2 regions of the Novosphingobium sp. UBA1939 genome follow, and region 1 is predicted to be linked to the other one. Evidence: riboswitches for the same ligand, from Rfam matches in the RefSeq annotation. Region 1 holds a riboswitch; the other holds the start of a gene.
The links. A riboswitch is a leader RNA that binds a small molecule or an ion and turns the genes downstream of it on or off. The one in region 1 is predicted to bind cobalamin.
Positions count from the first base shown of each region.

Region 2: linked by a shared signal. The riboswitch ahead of B3547_RS09840 (hypothetical protein) and the one ahead of B3547_RS05050 (TonB-dependent receptor plug domain-containing protein) in region 1 are both predicted to bind cobalamin.

Region 1 is NZ_DDFB01000029.1:20-3,681, reverse strand. It holds partial or broken gene B3547_RS05055 (ABC transporter substrate-binding protein) at 1-375, opposite strand, end outside; gene B3547_RS05050 (TonB-dependent receptor plug domain-containing protein) at 389-2,293, opposite strand; cobalamin riboswitch at 2,401-2,599, opposite strand; partial or broken gene B3547_RS05045 (cell wall hydrolase) at 2,751-3,662, shown strand, end outside.
Region 2 is NZ_DDFB01000067.1:9,608-15,605, reverse strand. It holds partial or broken gene B3547_RS09855 (nicotinate-nucleotide--dimethylbenzimidazole phosphoribosyltransferase) at 1-210, opposite strand, end outside; gene B3547_RS09850 (DUF1636 domain-containing protein) at 221-628, opposite strand; gene B3547_RS09845 (TonB-dependent receptor plug domain-containing protein) at 628-2,580, opposite strand; cobalamin riboswitch at 2,789-2,979, opposite strand; cobalamin riboswitch at 3,038-3,238, shown strand; gene B3547_RS09840 (hypothetical protein) at 3,484-4,056, shown strand; gene cobO (cob(I)yrinic acid a,c-diamide adenosyltransferase) at 4,053-4,655, shown strand; gene B3547_RS09830 (cobyrinate a,c-diamide synthase) at 4,652-5,941, shown strand.

The DNA.
Region 1 (3,662 bases):
CTGCGCGACGGGAATGCCGAGGCGACCGTAGGCCTCGCGCGCAGCCGGGCCGAGGAACGTATCGCCCAGCACGAGATCGGGATGGAGCGCCAGCACTTCCTCCACCGTGCCGCGCGTGGCGGGAAAGCGCCGGGCCAGCGCCACGTCCATCGAACTCGATCGGGGGTCGCGGCTGTAGTGTGACAGCGCCAGCACCTGCCCCGGATCGGCCACTTCGGCCAGGATCGCATCGCTGCACGGGTTCAGCGAAACGATCGCGGGGTGCGCGCGCGTGGCCGAAGGCGGAGGCGTGGCCGGCGCGCAGGCGGAAAGAGCCGCCAGCAACGCCAGCCCCCAGCCCCGCCGCCGCAAGGCCGGCGGGGTGGAAGAAGGCAAGGAACCGCCCGCCTTAATAGCGCACCCGCGCGCCGATGAACGCGGAGCGGCCCCAGGTGCCGTATCCGGCCGAGGTCTGGTACTTTTCATCGAACAGGTTTTCGACCCGACCGAACAGTTCGAAGAAATCCCCGAACGGCAAGCTGGCGCGCAGCGTGGTCAGTTCGTAGCCATCCAGCCGGGTGCGGTTGGCCGCATCATCGAAGCTGTCGCTGACGAGGCGGATGTCCGCGCCCAGGGTCAGGCCAGCGAGCGGCGAGGTCCAGTCGGCCGAAAGCGTCAGCGCGTTGCGCGGGCGGCGGGCGAGCGCCTTGCCGTAGTTCGCGTCCGCCACGGTCAGGTTGCGGGCGCGGTCATAGGTATAGACCGCCTGAGCCCGGAACGTGGGGCTGACATCGGCGCGCAGTTCCAGTTCCACGCCTTCGGCGCGGGTCTTGCCGACGTTGTCGTAGAAGCCGTAGCGCCCGTCCGCGCACAACGGGCTGGTGGCCGAGAAGCACGATACATAGGCGATAAGGTTGCGCGTATCGCGCCGGAACCAGGTGGCCGAGGCGTGGAACACGCCATCGGTCGTGGTGTATTCGCCCCCGGCGTCGTAGCTGCGGCTGCGTTCGGGGCTGAGCCCCTGGTTCCCGTAATCCGAATAGAGCTGGTAGAGCGTGGGCGCCTTGAACCCTTCGCCATAGCTGGCGCGCAGGCGCAGCCCCTGCGCCACGCGGACGCTGCCGTTGGCGCCGAACGTCGCCTGCGTGCCGAAGCGGCTGTGATCGTCCACGCGCACGCCGGCGGCAAGGCTGGCCCGGTCGGTGTACCAGCCGAACAGCGCGTGGCCGCTGGACAGGCGCGCGCTGCGCTGGGCATCGAACGTGGAAGAGAAGCGCGTCCATTCGCTGTCCCCGCCGAAATCGAGCGCGAAATGCGCGGGCAGCGCGATGCGGCCGGTCAGGTCGACGCGCTGACTGCGGCCCTTGTAGCCGTACTGCGGATCGGCGCCGTAGGTGGGGTCGTAATAGTTCCGGCGCGTATCGGCGAGCGCGTAGCCGCCGTCGAGCGTAAGCGCGCTGCCGGCATAGTGGAACCCGGCGCGGCCGGAGAACTGGCGGGTCTTCTGGTATTCTGGCGTGTCGCCGAACACGGTGTAAGTCGGCGGCGGATAACCGTCGATATCGAGCTTGCTGTCGGCATAGCGCGCGACAGCGTTGAGCGAGAGATCGGGGGTGAGGTTCACGCGCCCGCGCCCGCCGATGCGCCACTGGCGATAGCCGTCCGGCTCGGTGCCGACCGCGGCGGCGGAAACGCCATCGGTGCGGGCATAGCCGCCGTTGAGCGAGAAGGCATAGCGATCATTGGCCACGCCAGCCACGGCATCGGCGGAGACGGTTTCCTTCGCGCCATATTCGACGCTGGCTTCCGCGCCGTTCACTTCCTTCGTCGTCACCGCGATGACGCCGCCGATCGCGGCGCTGCCCCAGACCACGGAGTTCGAGCCGCGCAGCACGTCGATGCGGCCAATCCCACCGGTCAGCAGGTTGCCGAAATCATAGCCGCCCGAGGGCGAGGACACATCCTCCACGCGCACGCCATCGATCAGCACCAGCACCTGTTCGGCTTCGGAGCCGCGCAGGCGCACGCCGGTAAAGGTGCCAAGACCGCCGTTGCGCGAAAAGGTGAGGCCGGGCACGCGCTCCAGCACGCGCGTCAGGTCCGCGCCTTGCACTTGCGCGATCTGCTCGGCGGTGATGACGGTGACGGCCTGCCCGGTCTGGTCGAGCCGGAGCTTGCTGCCCGTGGCGAGCACGGTGATCTGCGCATCGGCGGAGACGGCCGGCGCGGCGGGTTGCGCCATATCGTCCTGCGCCAGCGCCGGCGCAGCGGTCAACAGGGATGCGGTAAGGAAAAACAGATACTTGCCCGGCATTCTTCAGACTCCCAGCCCATGAACGAACTGCCGTTCATGGCGGGAGGACCGCCGGGCCAACGGGCGGAACTCGCGACGCGTGCGCCCGGTACACCCCGCCCGGCCGCGGAACGACCACACACCGGCAGGTCTCCTGGCTCTCCGGGTCATCGCCCCCTGCCCGCCTTCCCGGCCGTGCGGCCAGTGGCATCGTGGACAGAGCGCTCGCCGGATACAGTTGCGGGGGCAGCTCCGGTTGGGGACCGTGCTGGTCCTTCGCGGATTCCCTCTGGGCCCGTTGCGGGCACCGGTGGCGTCGCTGCGGCGCGTAGCCCCGAACGGGGGCACGGGCAAGAGTCTTAACCGATTCACCCTATGACGCGGGTCTGTGCCGCCTTGGGACGGCGCGAACGCCGTGCGTGCGGGACCTGTCCGCGCGCGCTAGCGCAGGAGAGCAAAGGAACGCGTCCAAGACCCGATGCCGCTGGAGATCGCCTACCGTCCGTTCACCCTTCCGACCGGGGCCTTGCCCCCGGCTGCGGAGGAGAACGTGCGCGCGGGCGATGTCAGCCGCCAACGCGACGATAACCCTGCCGATGGCCTTGCGGACATGGCCGATCCCGCCCCCCTTGTGCCCCGCCCGCGCGATTTTGCCGCGCGCATCCGCCGGCGCGACATGGTTTCGGTGCGGCGCCGGCTGCGGACCCCGTCGATGCTGCGCCAGCGACTGGCCGGCGTGGCCACGATAGGCCTGTTCGCGATGGTGCTCGGCCCGGTGGGATGGGGCAGCCCCGGCGGGATCGACCGCGCCTCTGCGCAGGCCGAAGCGGGTGCGCTGCAACCGTTCGAGCAGGCGGGCGAAAGCTTTCCCGGATCAGCCTTCTACTATGTCTCGCCCGACGATACCGGGCTGATCGCGCCCAACGCCGCCGAACAGGCCTGGGCCGCGCACCGCGATGACGAGGAGGTCGCGTCCGCCATCGAACCCGCCGGCCCCGCCGCGCGGCCAATCTTCGCGCGCGGCAGCGGCGAGGACCAGTGGCGCGCGCTGCAGTGCCTGACCGCGGCGATCTATTACGAGGCCGCTTCGGAACCAGACAGCGGCCAGCGCGCGGTGGCGCAAGTGGTGCTGAACCGCGTGGCGCATCCCGCCTTCCCCAATACCGTGTGCGGCGTGGTCTATCAGGGATCGGAGCGGCCCGGCTGCCAGTTCAGCTTCGCCTGCGACGGCGCGATGGCACGGACGCCGTCGCTCACCGCATGGATCCGCGCGCGGCGCGTGGCAGAGGCGGCGTTGTCGGGTCAGGTCTATGCGCCGGTCGGGAGTGCGACGTTCTATCACACGACCACGGTCGCGCCGGGCTGGCGCACACGCATGGTGCCCATGAGC
Region 2 (5,998 bases), on a different contig from region 1:
CACGGTCGCCCGCACCCGATCGAGCACCGGCCGTTCGCGCCCCTGCCAGCCCGCCATGAACAGCGCGATCTCCTCCAGCCGCCCCAGCGATCCCGCCGGCTTGGTCAGCACCGCCTGCCGCGCGCGCGCCGCAGCCAGCGCGGCATCGTCGGGCTGCGGCAAGGCGTCGAGCGCGGCGCCGAACGCCGCCGCATCCTGGAAGCGGATCATGGCCAGACAATCATGGGCAGACATAGCCATCAGGCGGGGTGCGCGTGATGAAGTGCCCCTTCACGCCTTCCGGCCATTCGGCATAGGGCACCACACCTTCCGCGCTTTCGGCGTGGCGCGTGGCATAGCCGAGGATCGCGCGGGCCGAAGCCTCGTCGGGCATGAAGCCGCCCAGCACGTAGCCAATCCGGCCGGGCGCGCGGATATGGACCGTGCAATGGCGCTGGCAGGCGAACAGGCAGGCCATTTCCTGCACCGCCACGCCGGCAAGGTCCGGTTCCCGTGCCTGAACCTGCCGCAAGGCCTCGGCGAGCAGCGCGCCGCCGCGCCGCCCGCCTTCGTCCTCGCGCCGGTCGGCGGACAGGCGGCAGGTGGAGCAGACCACCACCGCCGGCCCCGCTGCAACCGCGCGCAGCATCAGAACCGGCTCCGCAGGCCGATATAGACCGTCCGGCCCAGGCTGCCGTAACCGCTGGCGGTCTCGTAGTGCCGGTCGGCCAGGTTTTCGATGCGGCCATGGACCGTCAGCCCGCCAGCCACGCGCCACTGCACGCGCAGGTCGACCAGCCAGTAGTCGGGCAGGGTCGCGCGGCTGCCCGCGCGGTCGAACGTTGCGCCGGCGTAGCGCGCGGCCACGCTGGCCTTCACCCCTTGCGGCAGATCGATTCCGCCTTCGATATTGGCGAGATGGCGCGGCACGCGGGCAAGCTGGCGGCCGAAGTCGGCGCCGCCGGGCGACCGGTCCTGCGCGGAGATCCAGCTGTAGTTGGCTTGCGCGAACAGCACGCCGATCCGCGCATCGCCGCTCAGTTCGATGCCCCGCGCGTGCGCCTTGCGGACATTGGCGTAATAGCCGAAGCGCGTCGTGGTGGTGCCGGGCACATAGCAGGACGCGGGCAGCGTGCCGCTTGTTGGGCAATAGGCGAAGTCGATCAGGTTGTCGGTGTCGCGCTCGAACCATGTCGCGGAACCGTGCAGCACGCTGCCCAGCGTCTGCTCGAAGCCGGCCGACCAGCCCCTCGCCCTTTCGGGCCGGAGGTCCGCGTTGCCGTAGAGGCTGAACAGCTGGTAGAGCGACGGAGCCTTGAACCCTTCGTCATAGCTGGCGCGCAGCACCGTCCTGCCCGCGTTGGGTGTATAGACCCCGCCGGCGCTGAACACCGTGTTGCCACCGAAGCGCGACTGGTGATCGTAGCGCACGCCGCCATTGAGCGTCAGCCCGGCAAGCGGCGTCGCGCGCAGCTCGCCATAGAGGCTGTCGGTCGATGCCGCCTGGGGCACAAGGGCATAGGGCGCGGTGTTGTTGCCCGGCGAGGCCGTGGTCATCCGCTGTTCCTCGCGCTCGGCGCCGAACACGGCCTGCACCGCGTCGGAAAGGCGCAGCGATCCCTGATACTCGAACCGGCGGACGCGGCCGTGGGCATCGAAATTGAGCGGACGGATCGCGCGGGCGGGGTCGTAGTTCTCGCGGTCCGTCTCGGTCTGCATCGCCGCCAGCCGGTTGGTGAAGCGGCCATCGAGCAGCGCCAGATTGAGCCCCGCATAGCCCGACCATTCCTTCGTCCGGCCATAGTTGAGCGAATCGCCCGCCGTGCTGTCGAAATCGTTGCGCGCGTCGGCCCAGTACCCGCGCAGGTCCAGCGACAGGTTCGGCGTCAGCTTGACCGTGGCCGTGCCGCTGGCCGAGGTGCGGCGGTACCCGTCGGGCTCGGTGCCGTTGCTGCGCGCCGAAATGCCGTCGGTGGAGAAGGTCGAAGCGGACAGCCGCCAATCAACCAGCTTGCCCGTGCCGCCCACGCCGGCTTGCGCGTTCACCGTATCGTGCGTGCCGGCCTCGACCGCCAGGCCGCCTTCCAGCGGCTGTTCCGCGCGCCGCGTGGTCACGTTGATGACGCCGCCGATCGCGTCGCTGCCCCACAGGATCGATTGCGGGCCGCGCAGGATCTCGATGCGTTCGATGTCATCGACCAGCAGGTTGGCGAAGGCATAGCCGCCGGACGTGGCGGAAGGATCGGACAGGCGCATCCCGTCGATCACCATCACCGACTGGCCAGCGTCCGCCCCACGGATGCGCAGCGACGTGGCGGCGCCGTAACCGCCGTTGCGCGAAAGGCTGATGCCCGGCGTGCGGACCAGAAGATCGGTCACGGCCAGCGGCTGCGCCTGCCGGATGGCAGCCTCGTCCAGCACGGTGACGGTGGAGGAGACGCGATCCTGCGCGACCGGCGTGCGCAGCGCGGTGACGACGATGGAGGTGTCGGGAGCGGCGTCAGCGGCCGGATCTTCGGGGTAAGGGGCAGCATGGGCGGCCACGGGCAGGCCCAGCGAAAGGGAAAGGATGGAAACAACAGAACAACGGGTCAGGCGCATGGTGCGGTTCCCTGGATACGAACGGCGATGACCTGCCGCTCGGACCGCAAGGAAAACGCCCGCCGCGCGACGCCCCGGCGAGGTGGCCGGAGGGCACGAGACGACGCTTCCCGCACGGTCTTCCCGGCAGGCAGTGGCTGTCGTTGCGCGAGGGATCGTCCCGCCTTTGGCGCGGGAACCTCGAACGTCCGGTGCACCCTGCCCGAACGAAGAACGACCGCGTCAGGCAGGTCTCCTGGCTCACGGGTCAATGCCGGTACGGCCGCCTTCTCAGGACGGTGAAGTCCCAATGGCGTGATGGCCGGTCGGCTCGCCGCTTACAGTTGCAGGGGCAGCCGGGGTTTCGCACCCCGTTCCCTTTTGATCCCCTTTCGGGGAACCTGTCGCAGAGCGGCGGATAGCTTCGCGCCGGCGATGCCGCAAGCGCGAATGCTTGCGGCATCGCGCCGCTTCGCTTATCACCGGCGGCGTAACGGGTGCCCGAAAGGGCTTAATCGGGAAGTCCGGCCGGCGGAAATCCGCCGAATCCGGCACTGCTCCCGCAACTGTGACCGGTGAGCGCATCGCCATCATGCCATTGGGGTTCCGGCCCTGAGAAGGCGGCGACAGGCGCGATGATCCGGGAAGTCAGGAAACCGGCCCGCTATCGTCGTTCCTTCGCGCGGGCGGGATGCACCGGGCGGACGAGGGCTTCTCCCTTGGCGGACGACATAAGTGCGTTTGTTGCCGAAGGGGGCCTGTGATGAACTGCGTCTGACATCCACGACAACCGCAGCAGGCGTGCGCCCCGGCCCCGCGCTTTCGGGCCCGCGCCCGCCCGCGCATCGCAAAGGCCCCCGCGCCGCAGCCGATGGTCGCGTGCGCGGCCACAACGCGAAATCCAACCCGTTCAGGAGACCCCTCATGGTCCGCAATACCCGGTTCGAACTGTCCGTCTTCGGGCTTCTCGCCCTTGTCATGCTCATCACGCGCAGCCATTCGCTGAGCCAGGTCATCCACCTGCCCGATACCAGCCTGGCCAGCTTCTTCGTGCTGGGCTTCTTCGTCCGCCGCGCGGCCGCGTTCGGCGCGCTGTTCCTGCTGGGCTATGCCATCGACGTGGTGGTGATCGGCTGGTTCGGCCAGTCGGCCTTCTGCTTTACGCCCGCCTACGGGATGCTGGTGCCCGCCTATGGCGTGATGTGGCTGGCCGGACGGTACGCGCAGACCCGGCTGGGCGAAAGCCTGGCCGCCCTGCCGATCATGGCCGTGCTGCTGATCTGCGCCACGTTCGCGTCCGAACTGCTTTCGAGCGGCGGTTTCTACTTCCTCGGCGGCCGCTTCGCCGATCCGACGCTCGCAGGTTTCCTGCCGCGCATCGGGCGCTATTTCCCGTCGACGCTGTGGGCGACGCTGGGCTGGAGCGGCCTGGCCGCCGCCGCGTTCTCGCTGCTGTTCCTGATCCGGCCCGAGCTGCGCGAAAGCGAGCGCCGGTGAGCGGGTCCGAAGACAACGCGCACCGCGAGCGCACCCGCCGGCACAAGGCGGTGGTCGACGCCAAAATCGCCGCCGCCACGCGCGACAAGGGCCTGCTGCTGGTGCTGACGGGCAACGGCAAGGGCAAGTCCTCCAGCGCCTTCGGCATGGTCGCGCGCACGCTGGGATACGGTCGCAAGGCGGCCGTGTTCCAGTTCATCAAGGGGGCCGAGAACGTGGGCGAGCGCGCCTTCTTCTCGCGCCATCCCGACGTGATCTGGGAAAAGTGCGGCGAAGGCTTCACCTGGGAAACGCAGGACCGCCAGCGCGATATCGCGGCCGCGCGCGCCGGCTGGGAAAAGGCCAGGGCCGCACTGGCCGATCCGGCGATCAGCCTGGTCGTGCTGGACGAGCTGACCTACCTCGTCACCTATCGCTATCTCGCGCTCGACGAGATCATGCCCGCGCTGGAAGCGCGACCGGCGATGCAGCACGTCGTCATCACCGGCCGCGCCGCCGACGAGGCGCTGATCGCCGCGGCTGACACCGTCAGCGCGATCCGCGACGTGAAACACGCCTTCCGCGACGGCGTGCGCGCGCAGGAAGGGATCGACCGGTGAAGGCGGCGCGGTGCCCGGCCCTGCTGGTCAGCGCGCCGGCATCCGGACAGGGCAAGACGCTGGTGACGGCGGCGCTGGCGCGTCGGCACCGCCAGGCCGGGCGCAAGGTTCGCGTGTTCAAGTGCGGCCCGGACTTCCTCGATCCGATGATCCTCGAACGGGCGAGCGGCGCGCCGGTCTATCAGCTCGACCTGTTCATGGTGGGCGAGGCCGGATGCCGCCGCCTGCTGGCCGATGCCGCGCGCGAGGCCGATCTCATCCTCGTCGAAGGGGTGATGGGCCTGTTCGACGGCGATCCGTCCGCCGCCGATCTGGCCGCCCGCTTCGGCCTGCCCGTGCTGGCGGTGGTGGACGGCAGCGCCATGGCGCAGAGCTACGGCGCGCTGGTCCATGGGCTGGCCACCTACCGCGATGACGTGCGGGTGATCGCGGCGCTGGCCAACCGCGTTGCGGGAGAGCGTCACGCGGCCATGCTCGGCCAAAGCCTGCGCGGCGGCGTGCAGTGGCTGGGCGCCCTGCCCCGCGATGCCGGGATCGCCTTTCCCGAGCGCCATCTCGGCCTGGTGCAGGCGGACGAGATCACCGATCTCGACGGGCGCATCGACCGGGCGGCCGCCGCGCTGCCGGGCGAGGCCTGCTGGCTGCCGGCGCCGGTGGATTTCGCCGGACACGAAGCCTCCACCCGCGCGGGACGCGATCTCGCCGGGCTGCGGATCGCCGTCGCGCGGGATGCGGCGTTCGGTTTCCTCTATCCCGCCAACCTCGATTGCCTGCGCGCGATGGGCGCCACGCTGGCGTTCTTCTCGCCCCTCGCCGATACCACGCTGCCCCCATGCGACGCGCTGTGGCTGCCCGGCGGATACCCGGAACTTCACCTCGACCGGCTGGCCGGCAACCACGCCATGCGCGATGCCATCCGCGCGCACCACGCAGCGGGAAAGGCGGTGCTCGCCGAATGCGGGGGCATGCTCTATTGCCTGGAGGCACTGGACGACGGCAAAGGCGCGCACGCCCCGATGCTGGGCCTGATGCCGGGCCGGGCGACAATGCAGGCGAGCCTTGCCGCGCTGGGATTGCAGGACATGGCGCTGCCCGCGGGCAGCCTGCGCGGCCACACGTTCCACTATTCCAGGATGGATACCCCGTTATCCCCCGTTACCCGGGCCAAAAACCCCGGCGGCCGGACCGGCGAAGCCCTGTTCCGGCAGGGATCGCTGCACGCCACCTACATGCATTTCTATTTCCCCTCCTCGCCCGCCGCTGTCGCCAGCCTGTTCGGGGCATGACCCGGCCGGGTCCTGCGCATGAAGACGGACGATTCCTGCGCAGATCGCATATAACCC